DNA from 3 places in the Nocardia sp. NPDC050713 genome. Region 2 is predicted to be linked to each of the others. Evidence: riboswitches for the same ligand, from Rfam matches in the RefSeq annotation. Region 2 holds a riboswitch; each other region holds the start of a gene.
What was found. Region 2 has a riboswitch for cobalamin ahead of AB0H49_RS03320 (CbtB-domain containing protein). Riboswitches for the same ligand answer to the same signal wherever they lie in the genome.
Positions count from the first base shown of each region.

Region 1: another riboswitch for cobalamin. It lies ahead of metE (5-methyltetrahydropteroyltriglutamate--homocysteine S-methyltransferase); the one in region 2 lies ahead of AB0H49_RS03320 (CbtB-domain containing protein).
Region 3: another riboswitch for cobalamin. It lies ahead of cobN (cobaltochelatase subunit CobN); the one in region 2 lies ahead of AB0H49_RS03320 (CbtB-domain containing protein).

Region 1 covers NZ_JBFAHS010000011.1:232,728-242,644, forward strand. The annotation lists gene AB0H49_RS21470 (pyruvate carboxylase) at 1-2,558, opposite strand, end outside; cobalamin riboswitch at 2,807-3,017, shown strand; gene metE (5-methyltetrahydropteroyltriglutamate--homocysteine S-methyltransferase) at 3,171-5,438, shown strand; gene AB0H49_RS21480 (WD40 repeat domain-containing protein) at 5,977-8,223, opposite strand; gene AB0H49_RS21485 (limonene-1,2-epoxide hydrolase family protein) at 8,321-8,698, opposite strand; gene aat (leucyl/phenylalanyl-tRNA--protein transferase) at 8,884-9,621, shown strand; gene AB0H49_RS21495 (DUF4870 domain-containing protein) at 9,733-9,917, shown strand, end outside.
Region 2 covers NZ_JBFAHS010000001.1:820,963-830,879, reverse strand. The annotation lists gene AB0H49_RS03340 (multidrug efflux SMR transporter) at 1-261, shown strand, start outside; gene AB0H49_RS03335 (SRPBCC domain-containing protein) at 322-777, shown strand; gene AB0H49_RS03330 (OsmC family peroxiredoxin) at 868-1,308, shown strand; gene AB0H49_RS03325 (CbtA family protein) at 1,376-2,194, opposite strand; gene AB0H49_RS03320 (CbtB-domain containing protein) at 2,185-2,379, opposite strand; cobalamin riboswitch at 2,448-2,631, opposite strand; gene mhuD (mycobilin-forming heme oxygenase MhuD) at 2,687-3,004, opposite strand; gene AB0H49_RS03310 (alpha/beta hydrolase) at 3,076-3,819, shown strand; gene AB0H49_RS03305 (A/G-specific adenine glycosylase) at 3,848-4,774, opposite strand; gene AB0H49_RS03300 (carbonic anhydrase) at 4,874-5,497, shown strand; gene AB0H49_RS03295 (hypothetical protein) at 5,622-6,284, shown strand; gene disA (DNA integrity scanning diadenylate cyclase DisA) at 6,294-7,568, opposite strand; gene radA (DNA repair protein RadA) at 7,658-9,058, opposite strand; gene AB0H49_RS03280 (hypothetical protein) at 9,160-9,801, opposite strand.
Region 3 covers NZ_JBFAHS010000015.1:22,298-32,214, reverse strand. The annotation lists gene cobN (cobaltochelatase subunit CobN) at 1-3,213, opposite strand, end outside; cobalamin riboswitch at 3,243-3,364, opposite strand; gene cobG (precorrin-3B synthase) at 3,587-4,765, shown strand; gene ddaH (dimethylargininase) at 4,848-5,690, opposite strand; gene AB0H49_RS25490 (Lrp/AsnC family transcriptional regulator) at 5,820-6,257, shown strand; gene AB0H49_RS25485 (precorrin-8X methylmutase) at 6,544-7,179, shown strand; gene AB0H49_RS25480 (precorrin-2 C(20)-methyltransferase) at 7,176-8,852, shown strand; gene AB0H49_RS25475 (helix-turn-helix domain-containing protein) at 8,903-9,508, shown strand; gene AB0H49_RS25470 (PadR family transcriptional regulator) at 9,579-9,917, shown strand, end outside.

The DNA.
Region 1 (9,917 bases), on a different contig from region 2:
TACTTGGCCTCGACCTCCTCGAAGCGATCGCCGAGGCCGAGCGCGATGGCCTGCTGGCGCAGGTTCGACAGCTGACCACCGGGGATCTCGTGGGTGTAGACGCGTCCGGTCGGCGCGGGCAGCCCGGATTCGAAGGGCGCGTACACCTTTCGCAGCGCCTCCCAGTACGGCTCCAGATCGCAGACGTTCTGCAGATCGAGTCCGGTGTCGTGCTCGCTGTTGGCCGCGGCCGCGACGATCGCCGAGAGCGCGGGCTGGCTGGTGGTGCCCGCCATCGCGGCGCTCGCGCCGTCCACCGCGTCGGCGCCCGCCTGCCAGGCCGCCAGGTAGGTGGCCAGCTGACCGCCGGGGGTGTCGTGGGTGTGCACGTGCACGGGCAGGTCGAAGTTGCTGCGCAGCGCGGTGACCAGGGTCGCGGCCGCCGGGGCGCGCAACAGACCCGCCATGTCCTTGATCGCGAGCACGTGCGCGCCCGCGTCCACGATCTGCTCGGCCAGCTTGAGGTAGTAGTCGAGCGTGTAGAGCGTCTCGTTCGGGTTCGACAGGTCGCCGGTGTAGCTCATCGCGACTTCGGCGATGGCGGTACCGGTTTCGCGCACCGCGTCGATGGCCGGACGCATCTGGTCGACGTTGTTGAGCGCGTCGAAGATACGGAAGATATCGATGCCGGTGGCCGTCGCCTCGGAGACGAAGGACCTGGTCACCTGCTCCGGGTACGGGGTGTAGCCGACGGTGTTGCGTCCGCGCAGCAGCATCTGCAAGCAGATGTTCGGAATCGCCTCACGCAGCGCGGCGAGCCGCTCCCAGGGGTCCTCGTAGAGGAAGCGCAGCGCCACGTCGTAGGTCGCGCCGCCCCAGCATTCGACCGAGAGCAGCTCGGGGGTCATCCGCGCGACGTGCCCGGCGACCTGCAACAGGCCGTTGGACCGCACGCGAGTGGCCAGCAGCGACTGGTGCGCGTCACGGAAGGTGGTGTCGGTGACGCCGACCGCCTTCTGCTCGCGCAGCGCCTGCGCGAAACCCTCCGGGCCCAGGCGCAGCAGCCGCTGGCGCGAACCGTCCGGCGGCGGCACGCTCAGGTCGATGGCGGGCAGCTTGTCGTGCGGATACACCGTGGTCGGGCGGTCACCGTGCGGCTTGTTGACGGTGACGTCGGCCAGGTACTCGAGGATCTTGGTACCGCGGTCGGCGGACTGGCGCAGCGTCAGCAGCTGCGGACGCTCATCGATGAACGAGGTGGTGACCCGGCCCGCCTTGAAGTCGGGGTCGTCTAGCACCGCCTGCAGGAACGGGATGTTCGTGGTGACGCCGCGGATGCGGAACTCGGCCAGCGCGCGCCGCGCACGGGCCGCCGCCGCGGGCAGGTCCCGGCCGCGGCAGGTCAGCTTCACCAGCATGGAGTCGAAGTAGGCGCCGATCTCCGCGCCGAGGTTCGCGCCGCCGTCCAGGCGGATGCCCGCGCCGCCGGGGGTGCGGTAGGCGGTGATGCGACCGGTGTCGGGACGGAAGCCGTTGGCCGGGTCCTCGGTGGTGATGCGGCACTGCAGCGCCGCGCCGCGAATGGCGACGGAGTCCTGGCTCAGGCCGAGGTCGGCGAGGGTCTCGCCCGCCGCGATGCGCAGCTGCGACTGCACGAGGTCGACGTCGGTGATCTCCTCGGTCACCGTGTGCTCGACCTGGATGCGCGGGTTCATCTCGATGAAGACGTGGTTGCCGCGCTCGTCGAGCAGGAACTCCACGGTGCCCGCGCAGCTGTAGCCGATCTGGCGGGCGAAGGCCACCGCGTCGGCGCAGATGCGTTCGCGCAGTTCGGGATCCAGGTTCGGTGCGGGCGCGAGCTCGATCACCTTCTGGTGGCGGCGCTGCACCGAACAGTCCCGCTCGAACAGGTGCATGACGTTGCCGTGCTGGTCGGCCAGGATCTGCACCTCGATGTGGCGCGGGTTCACCACCGCCTGCTCGAGGAACACCGTCGGGTCGCCGAACGCGGACTCGGCCTCACGCGAGGCCGCTTCGATGGATTCGCGCAGCTGCTCCGGCGCGGCGACCCGGCGCATGCCGCGCCCACCGCCGCCCGCGACCGCCTTGACGAAGATCGGGTATTCGAGTTCGTTTGCGGCGGTGAGCAATTCGTCCACGTCCGCCGACGGCGCGCTGGACTTCAGCACCGGAAGGCCCGCCGCCCTGGCGGCCTCGATGGCGCGTGCCTTGTTGCCCGCCAGCTCCAGCACCTCGGCCGAGGGGCCGATGAAGGTGATGCCCTCGCGCGCACAGGCCGCCGCCAGGTCCGGATTCTCGGAGAGGAATCCGTAACCCGGGTAGATGGCGTCGGCGCCCGCGGTCTTGGCCGCGTCGATGATCGCCTCGATGGAGAGGTAAGCCCGGACCGGGTGGCCCTGCTCCCCGATCTGATAGGACTCCGCGGCCTTCAACCGATGGACCGAGTTGCGATCCTCGTGCGGAAAGACGGCGACCGTCCCGATGCCGAGTTCGTAGGCCGCGCGGAAGGCGCGGATAGCGATCTCGCCGCGATTGGCAACCAAGACTTTCGAGAACATTGCCCCAAGGTACCCGGCTCTCGGTACAGCACCGACAGGGAAGTCCCCTTCGCAGCAATCTTCACAACCAGACCTAGCAGGCTTGCGAAGTTGCGTTCATCAGGGCGTCACATCTCACCACCTGCCCAGCGGGTCTGTGCGGGGCTTGCCGGGGGCGCGCACGGAATATCCCGTCGTCCGTTTATGCTGGACAACGCAGCTGGTTCTCCAGTGCGCCCGACGAGATGGAGCCCCGACGTCGAGCGCCGGAGTCGAAGTCCGCTCCCGGTTTGCCGGGCGGCGGGCGAGAGGGAACCCGGTGGGAATCCGGGACTGTCCCGCAGCGGTATGCAGGAACGAACACCGTCATCACGCACTGGGTGCAGACCTGGGAAGCGACGGTCAGTAGGTCGGCGGGAGGAAATTCTCCCCAGCCGGTGCCCGCGAGTCCGAAGACCTGCCAGCCGTGCCGGATACGCCGTATCCGGCGGCCACCGCCTCGTGGATTGGGCGCGCGGACCATCAGCGCCGACTTTTTGGGCTCCGTGTCTCTTCGGTTGCCCAACGACGTCCGCTGGTCGCCGCGTGCTCGCATGGCGATGGCTCACGTCCTGAAAAGCACTGGAGCACACCGTGACTGTTTCCGAACACACACCATTCACCGCGACGGTTCTCGGGCTACCGCGCGTGGGGCCGCGACGCGAGCTCAAGCGCGCCACCGAGTCGTACTGGGCCGGGCGCATCGACGCCGAGCAGCTGCACACCGTTGCCCGCGACCTGCGCCGCGCCCAGCTGACCGAGCTGCAGGCGGCCGGACTGGACTCGATCCCGGTCGGCACCTTCTCCTACTACGACCAGGTGCTCGACACCGCCGTGCTGCTCGGCGCGCTGCCCGAGCGGGTGGCCGGGATCGCCGATCCGCTGGACCGGTACTTCGCCGCCGCCCGCGGCACCGACTCCGTGGAACCGCTGGAGATGACCAAGTGGTTCGACACCAACTATCACTACCTGGTTCCCGAGATCGGCTCGGAGACGACCTTCGCGCTGCACCCGGAGAAGCTGCTCGCCGAACTCGCCGAGGCGATCGAGCTCGGCGTGCCCGCGCGTCCGGTGGTGGTCGGGCCGGTCACCTTCCTGAAGCTGGCCAAGGCCACCGGCGGCGCGGCGCTCGACCGGCTCGGCGAGCTGGTGCCGCTCTACCGCGAACTGCTGCGGCAGCTGGCCGCCGCGGGTGCGGCGTGGGTGCAGATCGATGAGCCGGTGCTGGTCACCGACCTCACCGAGGACGAGATCGAGCTGGTCCGGCGCACCTACACCGAGCTGACCGAGGCGAGCGAGCGGCCCGCGATCCTGGTCGCCACCTACTTCGGCACGCCGGGCGACGCGCTTCCGGCTTTGGCGGGCACCGCCGTCGAAGGCATCGCACTGGACTTCACCTCGGCGCTGGAGCTGTCCGCGGTGGCCTCGCTGCCGTCGCTGGCGAACAAGCTGCTGGTGGCGGGCGTGGTCGACGGGCGCAACGTGTGGCGCACCGACCTGGATCGCGCGCTGACCACCCTCGGGACGCTGCTCGGCAGCGCGTCGTCGGTGGCGGTGTCGAGCTCCTGCTCGCTGCTGCACGTGCCGTACTCGCTGGCGCCCGAGACCGGGCTGGACGACCGACTGCGCTCCTGGCTCGCCTTCGGCGCCGAGAAGGTAGCCGAAGTACGGCTGCTGGCAACGGCTTTGGCGCAGGGCACCGGGGCCATCGCCGACGAGCTCGCCGCCGCGCGCGCCGCGGCGGAGTCGCGAACCACCGACCCGCGGCTCTCCGACGCGCAAGTTCGGGCCCGCCTCGACTCGCTCGGGCCAGACGCCACCAAGCGCGCGCCCGCCGACGAACGCCGCGCGCTGCAGGCGCAGCGACTGGGTCTGCCCGCGCTGCCCACCACCACGATCGGCTCCTACCCGCAGACCCCGGAGATCCGGCTGGCCAGGGCGGCGCTGCGCAAGGGCGATATCGACCAGGCCGAGTACGTGCGGCGGATGCGTTCCGAGATCGCCGATGTCGTTGCGCTGCAAGAAAAGCTGGACATCGACGTGCTCGTGCACGGCGAGCCCGAGCGCAACGACATGGTGCAGTACTTCGCCGAGCAGCTCGACGGCTTCGCGGCCACCGAGAACGGCTGGGTGCAGTCCTACGGCACCCGCTGCGTGCGGCCGCCGATCCTGTTCGGCGACGTCACCCGGCGCGCGCCGATGACCGTCGACTGGATCACTTACGCCCAGTCGCTGACCGACAAGCCGGTCAAGGGCATGCTGACCGGCCCGGTCACCATCCTCGCCTGGTCGTTCGTGCGCGACGACCAGCCGCTGGCCGACTCGGCGCGCCAGGTGGCGCTGGCCATCCGGGACGAGACGGTGGATCTGCAGGCCGCGGGCATCCGCATCATCCAGGTCGACGAACCCGCGCTGCGCGAGCTGCTCCCGCTGCGCGCCGCCGACCAGCCCGCGTACCTGGACTGGTCGGTCGGCTCGTTCCGCCTGGCGACCTCCGGCGTCTCCGACGCCACCCAGATCCACACCCACCTGTGCTACTCGGAGTTCGGTGAGGTCATCGACGCGATCGCGGGCCTGGACGCCGACGTGACCTCCATCGAGGCGGCCCGCTCCCGCATGGAGGTGCTCGACGACCTCAACGCCGCGGGCTTCGACCTCGGCGTCGGCCCGGGTGTCTACGACATCCACTCCCCGCGCGTCCCCAGCGTCGAGGAGATCACCGCCTCGCTCCGCGCCGCCCTGAAAGCCGTTCCCGCCGAACGGCTCTGGGTCAACCCGGACTGCGGTCTGAAGACCCGCGGCCCGGTCGAGGTGGAAGCCTCGCTGCGCAACATGGTCGCGGCGGCCAAGGCCGTGCGCTAGAACTCCGGCCGGGCCGCGCTCCCCGCGCGGCCCGGCCGCTGTGCTCTCGACCTTCGCCTGTCCACCTCCGGCGGAAGTGTTCTCAGTAGCTCTCCGCCAGAAGCGATCTCAGCCGTCCTCCGGCGGACGCCTTTGCCGCCGCCTTCGCGACGCATATCCCTCGCACGCCTCCCCCGCCTGCCGCACCGGACGACTCCGCGCTTTCGGACTCACCCCCTGCCGCCACGACGGCACACACCTCGAACGCTCCATGCCACCCCTCCTCATACGTCGACGAACAATTTCTCCCCTGCTGCTTGTTCGACGCGCGCCAGTGCCATTCGGTTCCCCCGGGCCAATGCCATTCGTCGATCGAACGGTGTCGGCCGCCACATGCCGCACCGAGTTCGGCCCGCCCGTGCTCTGATTCGAGGCCGAGGCTGCGGCCGACGAACCGCTGCCCGAGGGTGACATCCTCGATGATGACTGGCTCTCGGGACAATTCCCGATCGTTCGCTGATCGAGCCGTGGCTGCCGAGGCGGTGCGAAAGGGCTGCGGTCAGCGAAAGGCCAGAATGGCCAGCTCCGTGCCGAATCCGACTGCCAGGCGCCCATCCGGCGTCACCGCGACCGCGTTCACCATGGCGGGGAACACCAGCTTCTCGCCGATCTGTTCGCCCGTCGTGATGTCCCACACGCGCACCGTGGCATCCCAGCTTCCGGTGACGGCGACCGGGCGTCCGTCCACCGTGCCCGCGGCCACCGTGCACACCACGTCGGTGTGGCCGCGCAACGGTTCGCCGATCGGCTGGCCTGTGGTCAGGTCTGCTGTCCGCGCTGTCTTGTCGTCGCTGCCGATGACCACGATCGGGCGGCCTTCTACCGAAGCCGTGGCAACTGCCCGCACCGAGCAGTCATGGTCGATCAGGGGCTCACCGATCTGCTTCCCAGTTGTCGCGTCCCACAACCGAACTGTCCGGTCGTCGGCGCCCGTGACGGCGACAGGCCGCCCGTCCAACTGTCCCAACGTCACCGCGATCACCTTGTCGGCGTAACCGCGGCGGCGGCCGGCGGGAAATCCGCCGATCGGCGCGCGGGTGGCCAGGTCCCATACCCGCATGGGTCTGCCGCTGCGATGTCCGCCGCTGGTGACGGCCAGTAGGCGGCCGTCCACCATTGCCATGGCCCGCGCGAGGGTGGGTCCGTCGGGGTCGGTCAGCGGTTCGCCGATGGGATCACCCGTGGTCAGGTCCCACAGCCGGAGTGCGTCGTAGCCGCCGGTGACGGCGACCGGGCGGCCGTCCACCGTCCCGGCTGCCACCTTGTGCACCTCACCGGTGTGGCCGTCGAGGGAGACGCCGATGCGCTTACCTGCGGCGAGATCCCAGATGCGGGCCGTGCCATCGCCGCTGCCGGTGACGGCGACCGACCGCCCGTCCACCATCGCCGCCGCCACCGCGACGACGGCGCCGCTGTGCCCATCCGAGGGTTCGGCGTTCCGGCGACGCGCCGTCAGGCTCCACGTGCGGACCGTGTGATCGGTACCGGTGACCGCACCGGCGGTGACGGCAACGGGGACACCGCCGACGTGCGCCACCGCCACGGCGCCCACCTCGTCGGAGTGCCCGGTCAGCGGATCGCCGAGCTGCTCGCCGGTCATCAGGTCCCACATCCGGGCTGTGCCGTCCCCGCCGCCGGTGAGGGCTACCGGGCGGCCGTCCACGGTGGTTGTCGCGACGGCCCCCACTTTGTGGGAGTGGCCGATCAGCGGATCACCAGCCGGTTCACCGGTGGTGAGATCCCATATCATCGCCGTCTTGTCATTGCTTCCGGTGACGGCGACCGGCCGACCGTCCACCACGGCCGTCGCCACCGCAAGCACCTGATCGGTGTGGCCGGTCAGTGGATCGCAGACCTGTACGCCTGTACCGAGATCCCACAGCCGGATCGTGGCATCCCAGCTGCCGGTGACGGCGACGGGACGATCGTTCACCACGGCTGTCGCCACCGCCACCACCCACCGACTGTGGCCGGTCAAGGGAACACCGATCTGTTTTCCGGTGCCGAGGTCCCACACACGCGCCGTGTGGTCGGTACCGCCGGTGACCGCGACGAGGCGGCCATCCACCACGGCCGTCGACACGGAGAGCACCCAGCCGTCGTGGCCAGCCATGGGTTCGCCGATCTGCTCATGGTCGACCAGGTCCCACACACGCGCCGTGCCGTCCTCGCTTCCGGTGACGGCGACCGGGCGCTCGTTCATCACTCCCGTCGCCACCGCTCGAACCGAACCGTCGTGGCCGACCAGGGGCTCGCCGACCTGCTCGCCGGTCATCAAGTCCCACATCCGAATTGCCCTGACGTTGCCGCCGCTCCACGACGGGCCCACGGCGACGGCACGGCCGTCCACCACCGCTGTCGCCACGGACGGCGCCTTCCACCCGGTCAGGGCGTATCGAAAACGGGAATCGACCTGGCTGGCAGTCGCCCACTCCACGCCCCACCGCGCGTGTCCGCCCCCGTCCACAGGCACGGCGGTGATCCGGCCGGCCAGCCCCCGGTGTCCGTACCGGGCGGCGTCCAGCGCCAGCAGTTGCCGACGAACTACCGGCGAGGCGTCGCGGTACAGATGTGCCGAGGCCCGAAACACCGCCGCCACCAAACGAGCCTGAGCGTCCGGCGCGGAATCCAGCATTCCCCACACACGCTCGAACTCCCCGCGCACCAGCAACGCCGGATCCATCCACCAGGCACCCTGTCCGACCGGCTCGGCACCCGAATCACCGTCGCGCACATCGAAAGACACGATCAGCATCGTAGGTGCGCCGCACCTTTGACACCCACGATCCACTTCCCGGTCGTCCGCTGATCGAACCGTGGCGGCCACGAGCGGACGGATCGGCTCAGCTGGGGAGGCCGAAGGCGCGGTTGATGGCGGCCATGTCGAAGTAGTCGCGCCAGGCGGTGATGGCGCCGTCGCCGACTTCGAAGACGCCCATGACGGGGAGCGGGGTGTCGCGGCCGTTGCCGCGCAAGGTGTCGGTGCGTTCGTTCATGACGACGTTGCCGGAGGTCACCTGGTGGTGGATGTCGAAATCGATGGCGTCGAAGGTGGTGAGGAACCCGGCGATGAAATCGCGGATGGCAGTGCGGCCGACGATCGGTTCCATCGGAATGTTGTGGTAGACAGCGTCTTCGGCGAAGTACGAGGCGATTCGATCGGGGTCGGGATCGGACCAGCTTCGGCACATCGCGCGGACGAGTTCGTCGGGACCGGTCATTGGCGCGCTCGTTTCCTAGGGCGGGGCATCGGGTCGCACCGATTCAACCAAACAATTGCTTGGTAGAACAGGGGTGACGCTCGGCAGCAGGTAGGGTTGCCGACTCCGCGGACCGATCCCCGTGCGACGGTTCGTCCCGTCGTCGCGGCCCGAGGCTGTTCGCTCAGGTCGGTAATGTCTGTCCGGTGACCGACGCCAGCGACCTGATGCGGATGTATCTGGTCGATCCAGACCAGCCTTTCCCACCTGTCGAGCTCGCGGATCCGACCGGACTGGTCGCTTTCGGCGGGGATCTGTCGTCAGAGCGGCTGTTGAGCGCCTATTCCGCGGGCATCTTTCCCTGGTACAACCCCGGCGAAACGATCCACTGGTACTGCCCGGACCCGCGGAGCATTCTGGTGCCGACCGACCTGCGGGTGACCAAGTCCTATCGTCGATCTGTCGCCAAAGCCGACTACGGGGTGACCATGGATCGCGCCTTCGCCGATGTGATGTCGAATTGCGCCGGACCGCGCGACAAGGAGGACGGAACCTGGATCGGCTCCGACATGATGGCGGCCTACCTGCGGCTGCACCACCTCGGTCATGCGCACTCGGTCGAGGTATGGCGCGACGGCGACCTTGTCGGCGGCCTCTACGGCGTCGCATGCGGCCGCTCCTTCGCCGGCGAGTCCATGTTCTCCCGCGCCCGTGACACCTCCAAGATCGCGCTGTATTGGCTCTGCGCCCAACTGGCCGCCTGGGATTTCGCCCTCGTCGACTGCCAGGTCACCTCCAGCCACCTCACCTCCCTCGGCGCCATCGACCTCTCCCGTGTGGACTACCTGCGCCTACACACCCAGGCCGCCGCCCGCCCCGGCCTCTCGGGTCCCTGGCAGTTCGAAATCCCGGTCCCCAACTCCCCCAACCACCTACCGGCGTGAACGATCAAGGGAGAACCACGTCCACGATCCCGGTCGCCGGCTGACCCGCGACCTGGGGGTTCGGGCGAAACTTGGGATCGGTAGGTGGCGCGCGCAGCGTCTACTTACCTCATGACAACTTCTCAACCTCCCACGAACCAACCGCAGTCCGCCGGCTTGGACAAGAAGACCAGCGCGATCCTGTCCTACGCACTGGGGTGGCTCACCGGAGTCATCTTCCTGTTCGTCGGCAAGAACGACCCCGACGTGAAATTCCATGCCTCGCAATCGATCGTCTTCTTCGGAGCGGTCTCGGT
Region 2 (9,917 bases):
AAACCGACCGAGAACTTCACCCGCCCGCTGCCCACCCTCGTGTGCTTCGTGCTGGGCAGCCTCGCGGTATACCTGCTGTCCAGAGCCATGCAGACGCTGCCCGTCGGCACCGCCTACGCCGTCTTCACCGGCATCGGCGCGGTGGGCGCGATCGCCCTCGGGATCGTGGTGCACCGGGATCCGTTCAGCGCGGGGCGGTTGCTCGCGCTCGCGCTGATCCTCGGCGGCATCGTGCTCGCCCGGGTGACCAATCCCGAGTGACAGCCGATCACGTCGGGGCAAATGCTGTGGGGGCTTCGGGCGCGCGGGTATGGTCCGGTGATGGTCGACCAGTCAGTTCGTCTCCCGGATCTGTCCGCACGGCCCTACGACCTCACCGTGGAGCGGGTGATGAAAGCACCGCCCAGCTTGCTCTACGCCGCATGGACACAGGGGTTCGACATCTGGTTAGCCGCCCCGGATTCGGTGCGGATGAAGCCCGCGGTGAACGAGCCGTTCTTCTTCGAGACCGAGTTCGAGGGCAAGCGCAACCCGCACTACGGCCGGTTCCTGCGGCTGGAGCCGGAGCGCCTCGTCGAGCTCACCTGGGTCACCGGCGAGAGCGGCACCGAGGGCGCCGAGACGGTGGTGAGCGTGCAGTTCGTCAAGCAGCCGCGCGGCATCCGGCTTCGCCTGCGGCACTCGGGGTTCGCGAGCGAGGCGGCCAGAGACCGGCACCGTGCGGCGTGGCCCCGGATACTCGAGCAACTCGACGGGAAGCTCGGCGCGGCGAGCTGACGGCTCGCCCGCGGAAGCGGTGCGCACGGTTCGGCTGTGCGGGTAGGTTCTAGCCTGCACGAGTTCGGCTCACTTCGTGAAAGGACAATGATGCCAACACGTACCGCGCGCACCGCTTGGACCGGAGGTCTGCAGGACGGCTCCGGCCAGGTCGAGCTGACCAGTTCGGGCGTCGGCAAGTACGACGTGTCGTTCCCCAAGCGTTCCGCGGAGGAAGCCGACGGCACCACCAGCCCCGAGGAACTGATCGCGGCCGCGCACTCCTCCTGCTACGCCATGGCGCTCTCGGCGCAGATCGGCAACGCGGGCGCCACACCCGAAAGCCTGGACGTCACCGCCGACGTCACCCTCGGCCCGGACCCGGCGGGCGGCTTCCGCATCACTGCGGTCGCACTGACCGTCCGCGGCCGGGTGTCCGGCATGGACGCCGACGGCTTCCTCGCCGCCGCCGAGGCCGCCAAGGCCGGCTGCCCGGTCTCCAAGGCGCTGGCCGGTGTCGACATCATCAGCCTGGACGCCGCGCTGGCCTGACCGCTCGACCGAAAAGGGGCAGTGCCGGTCATGAGACCGACACTGCCCCTGATCTTTCGAACGCGAGTCACCCCGCGGTAGCGACCTCGCTCCGCGCCTGGGTGTTACGCCCCGCGAACTCGGTGAGCGCCGCGAAGCCGAGACCGAGCGCCGCCCACAGCGTGGCGGAGACGGCGAGCGACGCGACACGGAACTGCCACAGCAGGCTCGGCGGGAAGTCGGCGGACACCTCGTCGACGCCAGGCAGCAGGACGTAGCCCAGCGTGGTGATCAGCACGAACACCGCGACGCCCGCGATCAGCCGGACGGTGTCCAGCTGCCCGCGCAGCAGTTTGTACACGTACACCCCCGCGCCGACGGCCGCGAGGCCGAGCAGCACCGAGGCCACCCAGAGCAGGGTGCGATCGTTGATGGTCTCCGGATCACCCACCGCTGGTGGGTTCGCCGGGTACTTGAAGAACGGCACCGCGACTATCGCGGCCCACCCTGCGACACCGAGCCCGATCGCCAGCTTGGGACCGGACAGTGCGGTGTGGCGCCGCGCGAAATGCGCGACCGAGGCGAAGATCGCGCCGAAGGCGAGACCGCTGAGGCCGAGAGCCAGGAACTGCCCGAACTTCTGTCCGGGCCTGCTGACCAGCGGCTCTTCCTCGTCGCCGTGGGAATGACCCGTGGCGGGTTCCTCCGGCGTGTGGTGCGACTCTTCGGTGGCCGCGTTCGCCTCTTCGATGGCGATCGCCGCGTCGACCTTCGGTTCGCCGACGAAATAGCCCACCGTGGCGGCCAGCAGACCGGCGATCAAACCGGCGAGCAGGCCGCGCAGCAGCAGGGTTTTCAAGGTTCCGGCCAGGGGGACCGGAGTCGTCGTCGGTGGGTTCAGTGGCACGGAACACCCAGCAGATGACGTCCGTCATGCATGAGCTCGTGCATGAACATCCCGCTGCGCGAGATGGCGCCCTGATCGAAGCCGACCAGGTACAGCGTGAGCAGTGCGAGAAGAACGACACCTACCGTGACGAGCACGGTCGCCAGGGAATCGGTCGCCTGGCTCGGTGAATGCGCGATGGCCATTCGAGTCCTCCTAGGGATACGTCCCGACCGGATTCTCGGTCCCGGCAGGGCGTTGTCGCGTCCCGTGAGATGGGTGGTGCGGAGGGTGCCGGTGTCTGGCTTTCCGGCACCTCGCCTGGCCCCCGCCTGCTCGGCGGAGATCGGACTCGATGCTTGGAACACAGTGGCGCGACCGCTCCGGAATCACACCGGAATTACCGCATCACCCTCGCTTGGTCACCTCGAACTGTGACACCACGGCGCGCCCGTCGTCAACACGGTCGACACCTGTTGACCACGGTGTGGGCGAGTCGTTACCCGCCGGATGCTAGGACGCGGGCTTGGCCGCGACGTCGAGCACGACCTCGAATTCGAGCAGCGACGCCCCGGTCGAGACCGGCTTCTTGTCCCCGCTGCCGGCGTGCGCGGCACGGGCGGGACCGTCCCGCCAAGCGGCGAAGGATTCCTCGGAATCCCATTGGGTCACCACGAAGTAGCGGTTCTCGCCCGCGACCGGACGCAGCAGCTGGAAGCCGAGGAAGCCGGGCGAGTTCTCCACCGCGTGCGCGCGGTGCGCGAACCGCTTCTCCAGCTCGGGCCCTGCGCCCTCGGGGACCTCGATCGCGTTGATCTTCACGACAGCCATGAACTCGACAATACGTCGCCCGCGCGCGGGCGGGCGCGCGCCCGGACGAGCCCGGGGGCACAATCGTCCCGATGTGGTACGACGAAGGCGGAGCAGGCGTGCCGATCCTGCTGCTGCACGGTTTGATGGGCAGCGCGCGCACCTGGGGCGACCAGCTGGACTGGCTGCGGGCGCACGGGCACGTCTACACCTACGACGCCGCGGGCCACGGCCGCCCGGCCCCGCCGGAGTTGACCACCGAGGCCTTCGTCGCCGATCTCGCCGAGGCCACCGCGCACCTCACCGAGCCGATGGTCGTGATCGGCCATTCCATGGGGGCGCTGCACGGCTGGGTCTTCGCCGCGCAGTATCCGGAGCGGGTGCGCGCGCTGGTGGTGGAGGACATCGCCCCCGACTTCACCGGACGCACCGCCGCGGACTGGGCGGCCATGATCGAGTCGTGGCCGCAGCCGTTCCCCGACGCCGACTCGGTGCTCGAGTACTTCGGCCCCGTCGCGGGTCGCTACTTCCTGAACTCCTTCGAGCACGGCCCGGACGGCTATCGGCTGCACGGCTCGGTCGCGACCTTCCGCGACATCTCCGAGGAGTGGGGCACCCGCCATTTCTGGGAGCAGTGGCGGGCGGTGCGCGTCCCGGTGCTGCTCATCGAGGGCGAGCACACCATCACCCCGGCCGGGCAGATGCGGGAAATGGCCGAGACCAACGCGAATGCGGAGTACGTGCTGATCCCGGACGCGGGACATCTGGTGCACGACGATCAGCCCGAGCGCTATCGCGCCGAAGTGGAACGATTTCTGCACCGGGTCCTCGCCTGACCGACCGAAGGCCCCCTTCATCCGGCTGTCAGCGATCGCCCTCACCCGCGAGGGCGAACAATCCGTCCGCCGTCTGCTCGATCAGCCCGTCGACCAGCAGCGAGTCCAGCGCCCGATCGCGCTGGCCGGGATCGCGGGTCCAGGCCAGGTCCAGGCGCACCCGCTCCACCGGCCCGGTCGCGGCGCGCAGCACGTCGAGCAGGCGGCCGCGGGCCTGGCGGTCGGTGCCCTCGTACTTCTGGGTGCGGCGCACCACCTCGGACACCGGACGACCCGCGGTCACCCAGGCGCAGGCGGGCAGCGGGCAGTGCGCGCAGTCGGGCGTGCGCGCGGTGCAGACCGTCGCGCCGAGCTCCATCAGCGCGGCGGAAAACCGCGCCGCGCGGTCGATCTTCGCGGGCAGTAGCGCCTCGGTCTCGGCGAGGTCGCGCGCGGCCGGATTGCCCGCTTCGGCGCGACCGTGCACGGCGCGCGCGACGACCCGGCGCACGTTGGTGTCCACCACCGGCACGCGTTGGCCGTAGGCGAAGCAGGCGACCGCACGCGCGGTGTAAGCGCCGATGCCGGGCAGGCCGAGCAGCACGTCCACGTCGGTGGGAACCTCGTCGCCGTGCTCCTCGGCGAGCACCCGCGCGCACTCGTGCAGCCGCAGCGCGCGCCGCGGATAGCCGAGTTTGCCCCACGCGCGCAGCACCTCGGCCTGGGAGGACGCGGCCATCGCCGAGGGCACCGGCCAGCGCGCCACCCACTCCAGCCAGACAGGCTGCACCCGAACGACAGGGGTCTGCTGGAGCATGATCTCGCTCATCAGGATCTGCCACGCGGTCACGCCGGGGTGCCGCCACGGCAGGTCGCGGGCGGTCTCGGCGTACCAGTCCAGCAACACATCGGCGTCGATGCCGCGATCACCGATCTGTGGCAGGGCCGGTGTGATCCGACCTGTCCCGCTACGCATTACCCTCACCGTCCCCGCCACCCGGCGGCCAGTCGATATTTGCCGACACGTAACGAACCTGACTCGCTGGTAGCGAATGCCTTGTGCACAATGGTCGGTATGTCTGATTCCAACCCGATCAGCGCGTGGAAATCTCTCCGCCAAGGCAACGAGCGTTTCGTCAACGGCACCCTCATGCATCCTAATCAGGGCGCCGCCGACCGGGCGAAGCTCGTCGGCGGTCAGCATCCTTCGGCCATCCTCTTCGGCTGCGGCGACTCGCGCGTGGCCGCGGAGTTGATCTTCGATCAGGGTCTCGGCGACATGTTCGTCGTGCGCACCGCGGGCCACGTGGTGGACAGCTCGGTGCTCGGTTCGATCGAGTACGGCGTGCACGTGCTGAACGTGCCGCTGATCGTGGTGCTCGGACACGACAGCTGCGGCGCGGTGAAGGCCACCGTCGACGCGCTCGACGGCGGCGAGGTGCCCGGCGGATTCATCCGCAGCGTGGTGGAGAAGGTGTCGCCGTCCATCCTGATCGGCCGCAGGGAGGGCCTGTCCGACGTGGACGAGCTCGAGGCCAGGCACGTGGTCGAGACCAGCAAACTGCTCATGGAGCGTTCGTCGATCATCGCCGAGCGGGTGAAGGCGGGCGAACTCGCCATCGCGTGCGTCACCTACAAGCTGGCCGAGGGCCAGATGAAACTGCACAGTGCCATCGGCAACATCGGCGAGGTCGCCTGACCCGTTCTAGGAGCGGAGTTTCCCCAGCGTGCCGGGTGCGATGCACCCGGCACCATGGCGTCGTCCAGTTCGACACGCCGAGGTCCTGAGACACCGCGCCCGGTGCTGCCCGTAAGTTTGAATCGTGCTGGAACCGACTGGACCGCTGCCTCCGGAGATCTACTGGCGTCGTCGCGTTTTCGCCATCGGAATCCTGGTCTTGGCGCTCGCGCTGGTGATTTGGCTCGTGGTGATGGTCGTGCGCGGTGGCGGCTCGCCCGGTGACGCCAAGGTGGCCGCGTCGAGTTCGACCTCGTCGGTGAAGAAGTCGGGCGACACGCTGAAGTCATCCGCCAGCGCGGACGCGCCCAAACCTTCGGTGACCCCGGCGGCAAGTCCGGCTCCGGTGGCGTCCGGGCAGTGCCCCGATCAGTCGCTGGCGGTGAAGGTGACCGTCGAGCAACCCACCTACAAGGCGGGCGAGCAGCCGGTGTTCGGCATCGTGATCACCAACATCTCCTCGGTGACCTGCGCCCGCGACGTCGGCTCCGGATTGCAGCAGATCTCGGTCTACACCCTCGACGGCACCCGCAAGCTGTGGTCGAGCACCGATTGCTATCCGGACGGTCAGCCCGACGTGCGCAATCTGAATCGCGGTGAGCAGGCCGCTTTCCAGGTCACCTGGTCCGGCTCGACATCTCAGCCGAATTGCGCGGGCGAGCGCGTCCCGGTCCCGCCCGGCGCGTATTCGGTTGTCGCGCAACTCGGTTCGGTGCGCAGCGCGGCCGAGCCGTTCAACATCGCCTGAGCCGCGGCTTCATCGATCCCGTTCGAACGGGTTGTCCGCGCCCGCTTCGGCGAGGCGGGTCAGCCCGTCGCGGATCTGCCGCGCCGTCGGCACGCCGATCCCGTCGACGGCCTGTAGCTCGCTCGTTGTCGCGACCAGCAGTCCTTGTAGCGAGCCGAACGAGTCGACCAGCGATTCGATGTGGGTGAAGCGCAGCCGGGGTATCCGGGTGAGCACCCGGTAGCCGCGCGGGCGCATCGGCAGGTCCAGCGCCTCGATGGTGCCCGGATAACCGAGCGGCGCGGCCAGATTGGTGAGGTCGAGCAGTTCGGCATCGGTGACCAGGTCCAGCCCCGCCATAGCGCGCTCGACCTCTGACCCATTCACATGTCGGCGGTCGGCACACGAGCAGGCCGTGTTCTCCCGTTGCCTGGTACCCGTGCGGAGAACCACACCATGATCAGGTACACCCGCCCCCGCCGCCTCTGACCCATTCACATGTCGGCGGTCGGCGCACGAGCAGGCCGTGTTCTCCCGTTGCCTGGTACCCGTGCGGAGAACCACACCATGATCAGGCACACCTGCCTCTGCCCCCGCCGGCTCGCAGGCGAGGTAGTCGCGGACGAGCAACTCGCGCAGCCAGGCGCTGTCGCCGACCAGGTCCTCCAGTTGCAGGGCGAGCTGGCGACCGTCGGCGCCGAGCTCCAGCACGCTCTGCTCGATCTCCTTGGCCAGACGCCGCACCAGCTCCAGGCGCTGGGCCGCCGATAAAGCGTCACGCAGGGTGACGACGTCCTCGAGCTCGCTCTCCGACAGCTGCTCGCACACCTGATCCAGCCGCGCCTTGTAGCGTTCCAACGTGCCCAGCGCCTGGTTCGCCCTGGCCAGGATGGTGGCCGACGGCTCGACCAGGTGGCGGACCTCATCGATGTACAGCGTCATCGTGCGCATCGACTTGCTCACCGCGATCACCGGGTAGCCGGTCTGGGCGGCGGTCCGTTCGGCGGCGCGGTGCCTGGTGCCGGATTCCGCGCTGGGCAGGTTCGGATCGGGCACCAGGTGCACGTTGGCGCGCAGAATGCGGGCGCCGTCGGTGGAGAGCACCACCGCGCCGTCCATCTTCGACAGCTCGCGCAGCCGGGTCGGCGCGAATTCGACGTCCAGCTCGAACCCACCGTCGCAGATCCGCTCGACGTCCGCGTCGTAGCCGAGCACGACCAGGCCGCCGGTGCGACCGCGCTGGATGCGTTCCAGCCCGTCTCGTAGCGGCGTGCCGGGAGCCAGCCGGGTGACGATCTCGGGCAGCCTGTTCCGTGCGGTCGTCGACGGGGCGGGCGTACTCGGCGCGACGGGGGCCGGTCTGCCTAGCAGATACGCCGCCCACCGCCCGGGTATCACTCGGCCGCCTCGCTCCGCGCCGCCCGCCGCGCGCGCAGGCCGCTGATCCGCAGCGCGGAACCGACGTCGGTCACCTCGTGAATCTTCATGCCCCCGCCCTTCACTCGATCCAGCCCCGGCGGCACCAGCGCGGTGGTGAAGCCGAGCCGCTGCGCTTCGGCCAGCCTACGTGCCACGCCGGTCACCTTCCGCACTTCGCCCGCGAGGCCGACCTCGCCGAGGATCACCCAGCCCGGCGGCAGCGCGGTATCGGATTCGGCGCTGGCGATGGCGAGCGCGATGGCCAGGTCCGCCGCGGGTTCGACGAGGCGCATGCCGCCGACCGTCGCCGCGTAGACGTCGTGCTTGCCGAGGAAGACGCGGCCGCGGCTCTGCAACACCGCGAGCACCATGGCGACCCGGTTGTAGTCGAGCCCGCTGACCGCGCGGCGCGGCGCGGGGATCTCGGTCTTCACCGTCAGGCCCTGCACCTCGCCGACCAGCGGCCGTTTGCCGTCCATCGCGACGGTGACCGCGGTGCCGGGCACCGAATCGGTGCGGTGGTGCAGGAACAGCCCGGACGGGTCGTCGACGCCCGCGATGCCTTCCTCGTGCAGCTCGAAACAGCCCACCTCGTCGGCACTGCCGAACCGGTTCTTGATGCCGCGCACCATGCGCAGCGTGGAGTTCTTGTCGCCCTCGAACTGCAGCACCACGTCCACCAAGTGTTCGAGGGTGCGCGGCCCCGCCACGTTGCCGTCCTTGGTGACATGGCCGACCAGCAGCACGGCGATCCCGCTCGCCTTGGCCAGCGAGGTGAGCGCCGCCGTCACCGCGCGGACTTGGGTGACGCCGCCGATCACGCCGTCCACGTCCGGCGCGAGCATGGTCTGCACCGAGTCGACGACGAGCAGCGTCGGCCGCACCTGCTCGACGTGCCCGAGCACGATCGACAGATCCGACTCCGCCGCCAGGTACACCCGCTCGTGCACCGCGCCGGTGCGGTCCGCGCGCAGCCGGACCTGACCCGCCGACTCCTCGGCGGTCACATAGAGCGCTTTCTCGTCGCGCTGCTTGGCCCACCGGTGCGCGACCTCGAGCAGCAGCGTCGACTTGCCAACGCCCGGCTCACCGGAGAGCAGCACCACCGAGCCCGCGACCACGCCGCCGCCCAGCACCCGGTCCAGCTCGCCGACACCGGTCGGCCTGGCCTTGGTGACCTGCGAATCGATCGTGGAGATCGGGGCCGCCGCGGTGCTCGGCAGCATCGCGCGCCTACCCGGCGCGGCGGCCGACACGGCCGAGACGGCCACCTCGTCGACCGTGCCCCACGCCCCGCAGTCCGGGCACTTGCCCACCCACTTCGCGACCTCGTGCGAGCAGGCGGAGCACCGGAAGATCGGCTTGTTCTTTGCCACAGGCGCACCTTACGTACCGGGCCCGACAGAACCCCGCATATGGAAAAGGCTGCCGCACCGAGTGCGACAGCCTTCGTTCTCGGTCCGCGACGGACTCGGGCTCAGTGGCCGCCGCCGTGACCGCCACCGGCGGCCGGGCCCGACAGATCGGACTCGTGGCGCTCGGCCTCGGTGCCCGCGTCGACCGGCACCTGGACCTGCACGGTGCCGTTCTCCTTGAAGTTGAACGAGACGGTGTAGGTCAGGCCGGGGGTGATGTCCTTGGTGAGGCCGGTGATCTCGAGGGTGGCCGGCTTTGCCTCCGGATCGGCGGTCTGCTGCTTGGTCGGCTGTGAGCCGTGGCTGTCGTCGCCGTGGTTGTCGCCGCCGTGCGAGTCGGTCGAGCCGCCGCCCTGCTTGCCCGCCGCGACGACGGTCTGCTGCGGCGCGAGCTTCACCGAGGACGCGCCGGACGGCGGGGTGATCTTCACCTGGCCGAGGTCGGTGGTGACGCTGGTGAGCTCGTCGGTGACGGTCTCGCTGTTGTTCACGATGGACAGCGCGATCAGCGCCTTGCCGCCCTGCACATTGGTGTAGCCCTCGGACGGGTACACGATGTGCACGTTGCGCAGCGAGATGTCCTCGACCTCGGCGTTGTTGCCGTTGATGGCCGGAGCCTGGTTCGCGGTCTGGGAGACCTGCCCCGCGCTGCAGCCGGACAGCGCGAGCGCGGCGCCCGCGGCGAGTGCGGCAACAGTCACCATGAGACGTGGCTTCCGCGCCCCCGACGAGGCGGTCACAGCATTCAGGGCAGTCACGGGTTGTCCTCCATGTCGACCGGGATCACTCCGCTACGGAGAGTAGTAACTAGGCAGCGTAG
Region 3 (9,917 bases), on a different contig from region 2:
GACCATGCCGCCGTGGTACTGGAAGTAGTCGTCGGAGTCGGCGATATCGTGCTCGCGGGTGTCGGTGTTCTTGGCCGCCACCGCGATTCGGCGATAGGCCGAGCGCATGTCGTCGGCGGCCGGTGCGCCGTCGAGATCGCGGCCGTAGGCGTAACCGCCCCACGCGGTGTAGACCTGCGCGAGATCATCGTCGGTGCGCCAGCTCTTGGAATCGATGAGCTGGAGCAGACCGGCGCCGTAGGTGCCCGGCTTGGAACCGAAGATGCGGGTGGTGGCGCGGCGGGCGTCGCCGTGTTCGGCCAGATCCGACTCCGCGTGCGCGCGAACGTAATTCGACTCCGCGGGCTCGTCGAGCTCGGCCACCAGCCGGACCGCGTCGTCGAGCAGGGCGAGCACGTGCGGGAAGGCGTCGCGGAAGAACCCGCTGATGCGCACGGTCACGTCGATACGCGGCCTGCCGAGTTCGGCGAGTGGGATCGCTTCGAGAGTCGTAACGCGGCGGCTGGCCTCGTCCCACACCGGCCGCACACCGAGCAGCGCGAAGACCTCCGCGATGTCGTCACCGGAGGTGCGCATGGCCGAGGTGCCCCACACCGAAAGGCCCACCGAGCGCGGGTATTCGCCGTGGTCGGCGCGATAGCGTTCGACCAGCGATTCGGCCATGGCCTGACCGGTCTCCCAGGCCAGCCGCGACGGCACCGCCTTCGGGTCGACCGAGTAGAAGTTGCGGCCGGTCGGCAGCACGTTGATCAGGCCGCGCAGCGGCGAACCGCTCGGGCCCGCCGGGACGAACCCGCCGTTCAGCGCGTGCAGCACCCGCTCGATCTCGACGCCGGTCTCGCGCAGGCGCGGCACCACTTCCGTTGCGGCGAAGCGCAGTACGGCGCGCACCGCACCGGCCGTACCCGGTTCCGCGCCGCCGATGGCCGCCGCGCCCGAGGGCACGAGGGTGTCGGCGAATCGCGCGACCAGTCCGTCGATCGCGTCCACCGACCAGTCGGCGGCCTGTAGCGCGCCGAGCAGCTCGCGCGCGCGACCCTCGATCACGTCGACCCGCTCGCGCGCCTCGTCGCCGGATTCGTTCAGCCCCAGTGCCTCTCGGAGTCCGGGCACCGACACCTCGCCGCCCCACAGCTGCCGCGCGCGCAGCATCGCGAGCACCAGATCGAGTTCGCCGTCGCCCGCGGGCGCCTGGCCGAGCACGTGCAGGCCGTCGCGGATCTGCACGTCCTTGATCTCACAGAGCCAGCCGTCGACGTGCAGCAGCATGTCGTCGAAGGACTCCTCGTCGGGGCGTTCGGTGAGCCCGAGGTCGTGGTCCATCTTGGCCGCGCGCATCAGCGTCCAGATCTGCTGGCGGATGGCGGGCAGCTTGGCCGGGTCGAGCGCGGAGATGTTGGCGTGCTCGTCGAGCAGCTGCTCCAATCGCGAGATGTCGCCGTAGCTTTCGGCGCGCGCCATCGGCGGGATCAGGTGGTCGACCAGGGTGGCGTGCGCGCGCCGCTTGGCCTGGGTGCCCTCGCCGGGATCGTTGACGAGGAACGGGTAGATCAGCGGCAGGTCGCCCAGCGCCGCGTCGGTGCCGCACGAGGCCGACATGCCGAGCGTCTTGCCGGGCAGCCACTCCAGGTTGCCGTGCTTGCCCAGATGCACCATGGCGTCGGCGGCGAAACCGCCCGCCGTCTCCGGCGCGGCCAGCCAGCGGTAGGCGGCCAGGTAGTGGTGACTGGGCGGCAGATCGGGATCGTGGTAGATGGCGACGGGGTTCTCACCGAAGCCGCGCGGCGGCTGCACCATCAGCACCACGTTGCCGAAACGCAGTGCGGCGATGACGATCTCGCCTTTCGGGTCGGCCGATCGGTCGACGTACAGCTCACCCGGCGGCGGACCCCACGCCTCGACGACGGCCTCGCGCAGGTCTTCCGGGAGGGTGTCGAACCAGGCGGTGTAGGTGGCGGCGCCGATGCGGATCGGGTTGCCTTCCAGCTGTTCGGCGGTGAGCCAGTCCGGGTCCTGACCGCCCGCCGCGATGAGCGCGTGGATCAGGGCGTCGCCGTCCCGTTCTTCGAAACCGGGAATCTCCCCCGACTCGCCGAGATCGTAACCGGCGGAACGCAATTCGGTGAGCAGCCGAATGGCGCTCGCGGGCGTGTCCAGACCGACGGCATTGCCGATGCGGGCGTGCTTGGTGGGATACGCGGAGAGCATCACGGCCAGTCGCTTCTCGGCGGGCTGGATGTGGCGCAGCCGGGCGTAGCGCGTCGCGATGCCCGCGACCCGGGCGGCCCGCTCCGGGTCGGGGACGTAGGTGGACAGGCCGTCGGCGTCGAACTCCTTGAACGAGAACGGCACCGTGATGATGCGGCCGTCGAACTCCGGCACGGCCACCTGGGTCGCCACGTCCAACGGCGAGAGGCCGTCGTCGTTGTCCTCCCACTGGGCGCGGCCGCTGGTCAGGCACAGGCCCTGCAGGATCGGCACGTCCAGTTCGGCGAGCGCGCCGACGTCCCATGCCTCGTCGTCGCCGCCCGCGGACGCGGTGGCTGGCTTGGTGCCGCCCGCGGCGAGCACGGTGACGACCAGCGCGTCGGCTTGGCGCAGCGTGTTCAGCAGCTCGGGTTCGGCGGTGCGCAGCGAAGCGCAGTACAGCGGCAGCGGTCGCGCGCCCGCGTCCTCGATCGCCGCGCACAGTGCGTCGACGTAGCCGGTGTTGCCGGCCAGATGCTGGGCGCGGTAGTAAATCACCGCGACGGTCGGAAGGCCCGCGACCGGCGCCGGGTGGCGGGCGACGCGCTCGAGCTCGCCCCAGCTGGGCAGCTGCACCGGCGGCGCGAAGCCGTGGCCGGTGAGCAGGACCGTGTCGGACAGGAAGTTGTGCAGCTGGCGCAGGTTCTCCGGACCGCCCGCGGCCAGGTAGTTGTGCGCGTCGGCCGCGACGCCGCCCGGGACCGTCGAGCATTCCATGAGCTCGGCGTCCGGCGCGATCTCACCGCCGAGCGCGACCATCGGCACACCGCTGTCGCGGAGCGCGGCGAGCCCGTCCTCCCAGGCACGCTTGCCGCCGAGGATGCGGACGACCACGAGATCGGCCCCGTCCAGCAATCCAGGCAGGTCGTCGACCAGCAGGCGGGCGGGGTTGCCGAGCCGGTAGTCCGCGCCGCTGGCGCGCGCGCTGAGCAGATCGGTGTCGGACGTGGACAGCAGCAGGATCACGGGTGACCTTCCTCGGGTGACGCGCCCATCGGGGTGTGGTGCTCGCCGGAGAGGGTCTGGCTGTTCACAGTGGCGCGACCGCACCGGAATTGCACCGGTTTCCTCGACGCCGCCGAGCACGCCGAGCGTACCCGGCATGGCGTGGCCCGCCGCACGCCCGGTTCCGGAGCGGTCGGTGTCGCCGTCTGCTGGCAGCGAGGAAAGAGCGGAGCCGGTCGGTCCGCGAGCCTGCGGGCGTGCGCTCGATGCCGAGGTCGTAGCTACCGCCGAAGCTGCGGGTCGTGCCGTTGGCCGCGTCGTTCTCGGCATCGCGCGCAGGGCGAACTCCCGCCCGTGGGTTCGGGCACGCCCGCGCACGTAGGCTGAAGGAGCTATGACTCGAACCGCCCCCGATTCCTGCCCCGGCGTGCTGCGGCTGCATCAGGCCGCCGACGGACCGCTCGCGCGCATCCGGGTGCCCGGTGGACGGCTCACCTCCGACCAGGTGCTCGCCCTGGCGACCGCGGCGAGCGAGTTCGGCGACGGCGCGATCGAATTGACCTCGCGCGGCAACCTTCAGCTGCGTCAGGTGCGCGACGCGGAGGCGCTGACCGCACATCTGACGGCGGCGGGATTGCTGCCGAGCCGGACGCACGAGCGCGTGCGGAACATCGTGGCCTCGCCGCTGTCCGGGCGGGTCGGCGGGCTCGCGGACGTGCGCGGGCTGGTCGGCGATCTCGACGCTCGGCTGTGCGCGACGCCCCGGCTGGCGGAACTGCCGGGACGGGTGCTGTTCACGCTCGACGACGGCCGCGGCGATGTCAGCGGTCTGGACGGAGACATCGGCGTCCACGCGGTCGGCCCCGACGAGTTCGCGCTGCTGCTGGCGGGAGCCGACACCGGCATCCGCGTCACCAAAGCGGAGGCCGTCGATAGCGTGCTTGCCGCCGCCGAGGGCTTTCTCGAGGTGAGTTCGGGCCAGTGGCGGCTGCACGAGGTCGCGGACGGTCCGGCGAGGATCATCGAGTCGATCGGTCTGACGCCCGGCACGGAGCGCGTGGAAATCACTGCGGCCCAGGATGTTCCGATCGGCTGGCTCGACCAGGACGACGGCTCGGTCGCGCTCGGCGCGGGCGTCCGGCTCGGCGCGCTCGACGCGCGACTCGCCGAATTCGTCGCGGCGATCGAGCGCCCGGTGATCATCACGCCGTGGCGCAGTCTGATCGTCGCGGACCTCGAGGAGTGGGCCGCCGAACAGGTGGTCCGCGTGCTCGCGCCGATGGGCTTGATCTTCGACGCCGCCTCGCCGTGGTTGCACGTCAGCGCGTGCGCCGGACAGCCCGGCTGCGCGAAGTCGCTGACCGACGTACGCGCCGACGTCACCGCGGCAGTCGAATCCGGCCGCGTCCTGGCGGACAGCTCGTCGACCGACAGCGCGGGCGACAACATCCCCGCCGAGGAAGTCACCGTCGCGGGACGTCAGCACTGGTCCGGCTGCGACCGCCGTTGTGGCCGCCCGCGCGGCGAGGTCACCGATGTGGTGGCGACTCCCGACGGCTACCGCGTCGACTGAGCACGCGATAGCGCCCGAACCGACGTCAGGTGGACCGGGCGAGGCCGGTTCGCGCGCGCGGCACTTATCCCGCCGCCCGCCTTCAGTGCAATTCCAGCGTGCAGCACTTGATTCCGCCGCCCGCCTTCAGCAACTCCGAGACGTCCACCGGGACCGGAAGGTAGCCGCGGGCGCGGAGGGCGGCGGCGAGGTCGGTGGCGTGCGGGCTGAGGAAGACGTGATACCCGTCGGACACCCCGTTCAGGCCGAGAACGGCGGCGTCGGCGTCGGTCGCCTCGACCGCGTCCGGGAACAGGCCCGCGAGCACGGTGCGGCTGGTCTCGTCGAAGGCGGGCGGGTAGTAGGCGATGGTGGACTCGTCGAGAACCATCAAGACGGTGTCCAGGTGATAGAACCGCGGGTCCACCAATTCCAGTGAGACGACCGGGATTCCGAAGTGCAGCTCGACCTCGCGGTGGGCCGCCGCGGAACTGCGGAAGCCGGTGCCCGCCAGGAATCGGCCGCCGATCAACGCGAAATCGCCCTCGCCCTCGTTGAGTTCCGCGGCCGCCGCGACGTCCACGCCGCGTCCGGCGAACCAGCGGTGGAAGGCGGGACCCTCGGCGGCGCGTTCGGGGTGGGTGAAGCGCGCGGACATGATCCGGTCGCCGACGGCCAGTCCGCCGTTGGCGGCGAACACCATGTCGGGCAGACCCGGTTCGCCGGGCACCACGTCGACCCGGTGACCATGGCGCTCGAAGGTCGCGCGTAGGTCGTCCCACTGGGCGAGCGCCAGCGCGCGGTTCACCGGCGCGTCCGGATTCATCCACGGATTGATCGAATACCGGACGTCGAAATGGTCGGGGCGACACATCACGAACCGGCGCGGCACGGGTCGGCGTGCGGGGGCGGGCTCGGTGGTCTGGAGGGTAGCTACTGAGGTCATCGTGGCTCCCGGAGTGAGGAATACGGCTGCCACGAAGGTAAAGGGCCTAGCATTGCGTCCGGAACGCCGAATCGTTGCGCAAATCGACGGTAGAACGGCGAATCATTGCGTCACGGAGGAAGGGCTGTGATGGACGATACCGACCGCAAGATTCTCGGCCACCTGCTGCGCTCGGCGCGCGCCTCGTTCCAGGAGATCGGCTCCGCGGTGGGGCTTTCCGCGCCCGCGGTCAAACGCCGGGTGGACCGCATGGTCGCCAGCGGTCAGATCACCGGCTTCACGGCGCTGGTGAACCCGGCCGCGCTGGGCTGGACCACCGAGGCCTACGTCGAGGTGTACTACCGCGACAACATCACCCCGGCCGAACTGCGCCGAAGCCTGGAGCCGATCCCGCAGGTGGTCGGTGTGTGGACGATCGCGGGCGAGGCCGACGCGCTGGTGCACGTCATGGCCACCGACATGGCCGAGATCGAGTCGACGGTGGAGCGAATCAGGGAGAACGCGCGCGTCGGGCGCACCCGCAGCGCGATCGTCATGTCCCGCATCCTCGAACGACCACGCACCTGACCCGCGACCCGCACGCCCGCTCCACCGTTCGGCGCATACCTGCGCGTCCATTCCGGCCATCGGCAGGTCATTCGCCTGCCCCGTCCGCCCACCCCGAGTTGGGCGCGCCTCCGTCCCCGTTTCGGACATTCCGGGACCTCGGGGCGGACTCCCCCGCCGATCTGGCCGACCCGCGGCATACCTGCCTCACGGTTCGACACGTCCCTGCGTGGCCATACCTCCGCCCTCGCTCCGACATCCCGGGGCTGTGGGCGGACTCCCCCGGCCGCGTCCTAGGGTGGACGCCATGTCCGACGTGCGCACCAGCTACCTCACCGACGGGGCCGAGATCTATCGGCAGTCGTTCGCGACGATCCGAGCCGAGGCGGACCTGAGCGCCTTCCCGCCGGACGTGGCGCGGGTGGTCGTGCGCATGATCCACGGCTGCGGACAGGTGGATCTGACCGAGGACATCGCCTTCTCCCCCGGTGTCGTCGCGGCGGCGAGGGCGGCGTTGCACGCGGGCGCGCCGATCCTCTGCGACGCGCAGATGGTCGCCTCCGGCGTCACGCGCAAGCGACTGCCCGCCGACAACGAGGTGATCTGCACCCTCGCCGACCCGCGGGTGCCGGAACTGGCCGCGGCACTGGGCAATACGCGTTCGGCGGCGGCGCTGGAGCTGTGGCGTGACCGGCTGGACGGCGCGGTCGTCGCCATCGGCAACGCGCCGACCGCGCTGTTCCACCTGCTGGACATGCTGGACGCGGGCGCCCCGCGCCCGGCCGCGATCCTCGGCATCCCCGTCGGTTTCGTCGGCGCCGCCGAGTCCAAGGACGCGCTGGCGGCCTACGGCGGCGTCGAATACCTGACGGTGCGCGGCAGGCGCGGCGGCAGCGCCATCACCGCGTCGGCACTGAACGCGATTGCGAGCGAAGCGGAATGACCACACCGGGCAAACTCTGGGGTATCGGACTCGGGCCGGGCGATCCCGAACTGGTGACCGTCAAGGCGGCGCGAATCATCGCGGCGGCCGATGTGATCGCCTTCCACAGCGCGCGGCACGGGCGCAGCATCTCGCGCGGCATCGCCGCGCCCTACATGCGGCCGGGCCAACTGGAGGAGCACCTCGTCTACCCGGTGACGACGGAGACCACCGACCACCCCGGCGGCTATCAGGGCGCGATCGACGAGTTCTACGAACAGGCCGCCGAACGACTGGCCGCGCACCTGGCGGCGGGTCGCTCCGTCGCCCTGCTCGCCGCCGGTGATCCGCTGTTCTACAGCTCCTACATGCACATGCACCGCCGTTTGGCGGATCGCTTCGAGGCCGAGATCGTTCCGGGCATCACCTCGGTGAGCGCGGCGTCGGCGGCGCTCGGCACCCCGCTGGTGGAGGGCGAGCAGGTATTGACGGTGCTGCCCGGCACCATGCCGACCGAGGAACTCACCCGCCGCCTTCGCGATACCGATGCCGCCGCCATCATGAAGCTCGGCCGCACGTATCCCGGTGTGCGGCAGGCACTCTCGGACGCGGGACGACTCGACGACGCCTACTACGTGGAGCGGGCAAGCACCGACCGCGAGCGAGTGCGCACCGCCGCCGAGGTGAACGACGCCGACGTGCCCTACTTCTCGATCACGCTGGTGCCGGGTCCGCGACCGACGACGCCGCTGCCGAGAAGTTCCGCCGCGAGCACCGAAGCACGCTCCGCCGTCGAAGTGAGCCAAGCGACGGCCGCCTCGACCGGCGTATCGACCTCGGCGAGCGCCTCCGACCCGGCCGCCGAAGACGCCGCCGCACCGCTGGCTCGAGCGGATTCGACTACGGCGAACGCGCACTCCGATGCTCCACCAGCGCAGGCGGATTCGATCGGCGAGGTCGTGGTCGTCGGCCTTGGCCCCGGCTCGCCGGACTGGACGACCCCCGAGGTGCGCGAGGCGCTGAACGCCGCCACCGATCTCGTCGGCTACACCACCTACATCGACCGCGTCCCGCCGCGTCCCGGCCAGCGCAGGCACGCCAGCGACAATCGCGTGGAGTCCGAACGCGCCGCCATGGCTTTGGATCTGGCCAAGCGTGGCGCGAGAGTCGCGGTGGTTTCCTCCGGCGATCCCGGGGTGTTCGCGATGGCGGCGGCGGTGTTGGAGGAATCCGCCGAACCGCAGTGGCAGGACGTGCCGGTGCGGGTGCTCCCCGGCCTCACCGCGGCCAATGCCGTGGCCAGCCGGGTCGGCGCGCCGCTCGGCCACGACTACGCCATGATCTCGCTCTCCGACCGGCTCAAGCCGTGGGAGGTGGTGGCGCAACGCCTTTCGGCCGTCGCGGCGGCCGACATGGCGATCGCGATCTACAACCCGGCGTCCTCGCAGCGCACCTGGCAGGTCGGCGCGATGCGCGATCTGCTGCTGGAGCATCGCAAACCGGAGACCCCGGTGGTACTCGGCCGCGACGTCGGCGGGCCCACCGAGTCGGTCCGGGTGGTGTCGCTCGCCGATCTCGATCCGGCCGACGTGGACATGCGCACCCTGCTGATCATCGGCGCGTCCACCACCGCGACGGTCGAGACCGCGCACGGCACTCGCGTCTACACCTCGCGGCGCTACCACCGTCCCTGACTCGCGACGACCTACCATAAGTCTCTTCGCGAGGACGAAAGGAGACCGTTGTGCCGCGGCTGGTGGACCACGAGCAGCGCAGACGGGAGATCACCGACGCCGCGCGGCGGGTCATCGCGCGCGGCGGACTGGAGTCCGCCACGTTCCAATCGGTGGCCGCCGAGGCAGGCATCTCGGTGCGCTTGGTGCAGTACTACTTCGGCACCAAGAAGGACTTCCTGCGCGCCACCCACCTCGCGGTGAGCGCGGACGCGGGCGATCGCTTCGCCAAGCGATTCGCCGCGCTGGGCGAGCAGGCCGCTCCGCGCGACGTCATCTACGCGATGCTCGAGGAACTGCTGCCGATGAACGAGCAGCGGCGCCAGGACACCGTGGTGCTCGGCGCCTTCCAAGCCGCCATGCTCGCCGGGTCGGGTCTGACCGCGGACGAAACCCTGGGCGGCACACAATGGTTGATCGCCGCGGTCGCCGACCAGCTGCGCCGGGCGAGCGACTCGGCCGACGCCGAGCTCGACGCCACCGTCATCGTGCTCGCCGCCGCCGCGCTCACCCAGAGTATGGTGGCCGGCGTTCACTCCAACGAGGCGGCGACCGACCTGCTCGAGCACCTACTCCGGCGCGTACCCGGACCGGACGCCGCGCGACGAAGCGATTGAGAACCCGAACGCGGACAGCGCGGTCGTTCCGCTAACATTCCACTATGGAACGTCGAGAAGGGATCCTCCGATGACGACGACCCGGCGCAAACCGCTGAATTCGACGGCCGCCTCGCTGCTCGGTTTCCTGCACGAGGGGCCGATGTCCGGCTGGGACCTGGTGACGCTCGCCCAGGACCGGATCGGCGATTTCTGGACGATCACCCAGAGCCAGGTGTATCGCGAGCTGGCCGCGATGGACGCCGCCGGGCTGGTCGCCAAGGGCGAGACCGGGGCGCGGGATCGCACGCCCTACCGGATCACCGACGCGGGCCGCGAGGCCTTTCTCGAATGGGTCACCCGCGATCCCGGTGCGGAAACGATCCGGGTGCCGCTGCTGCTCACCATGTCGTTCGGCGACCATGTCGAC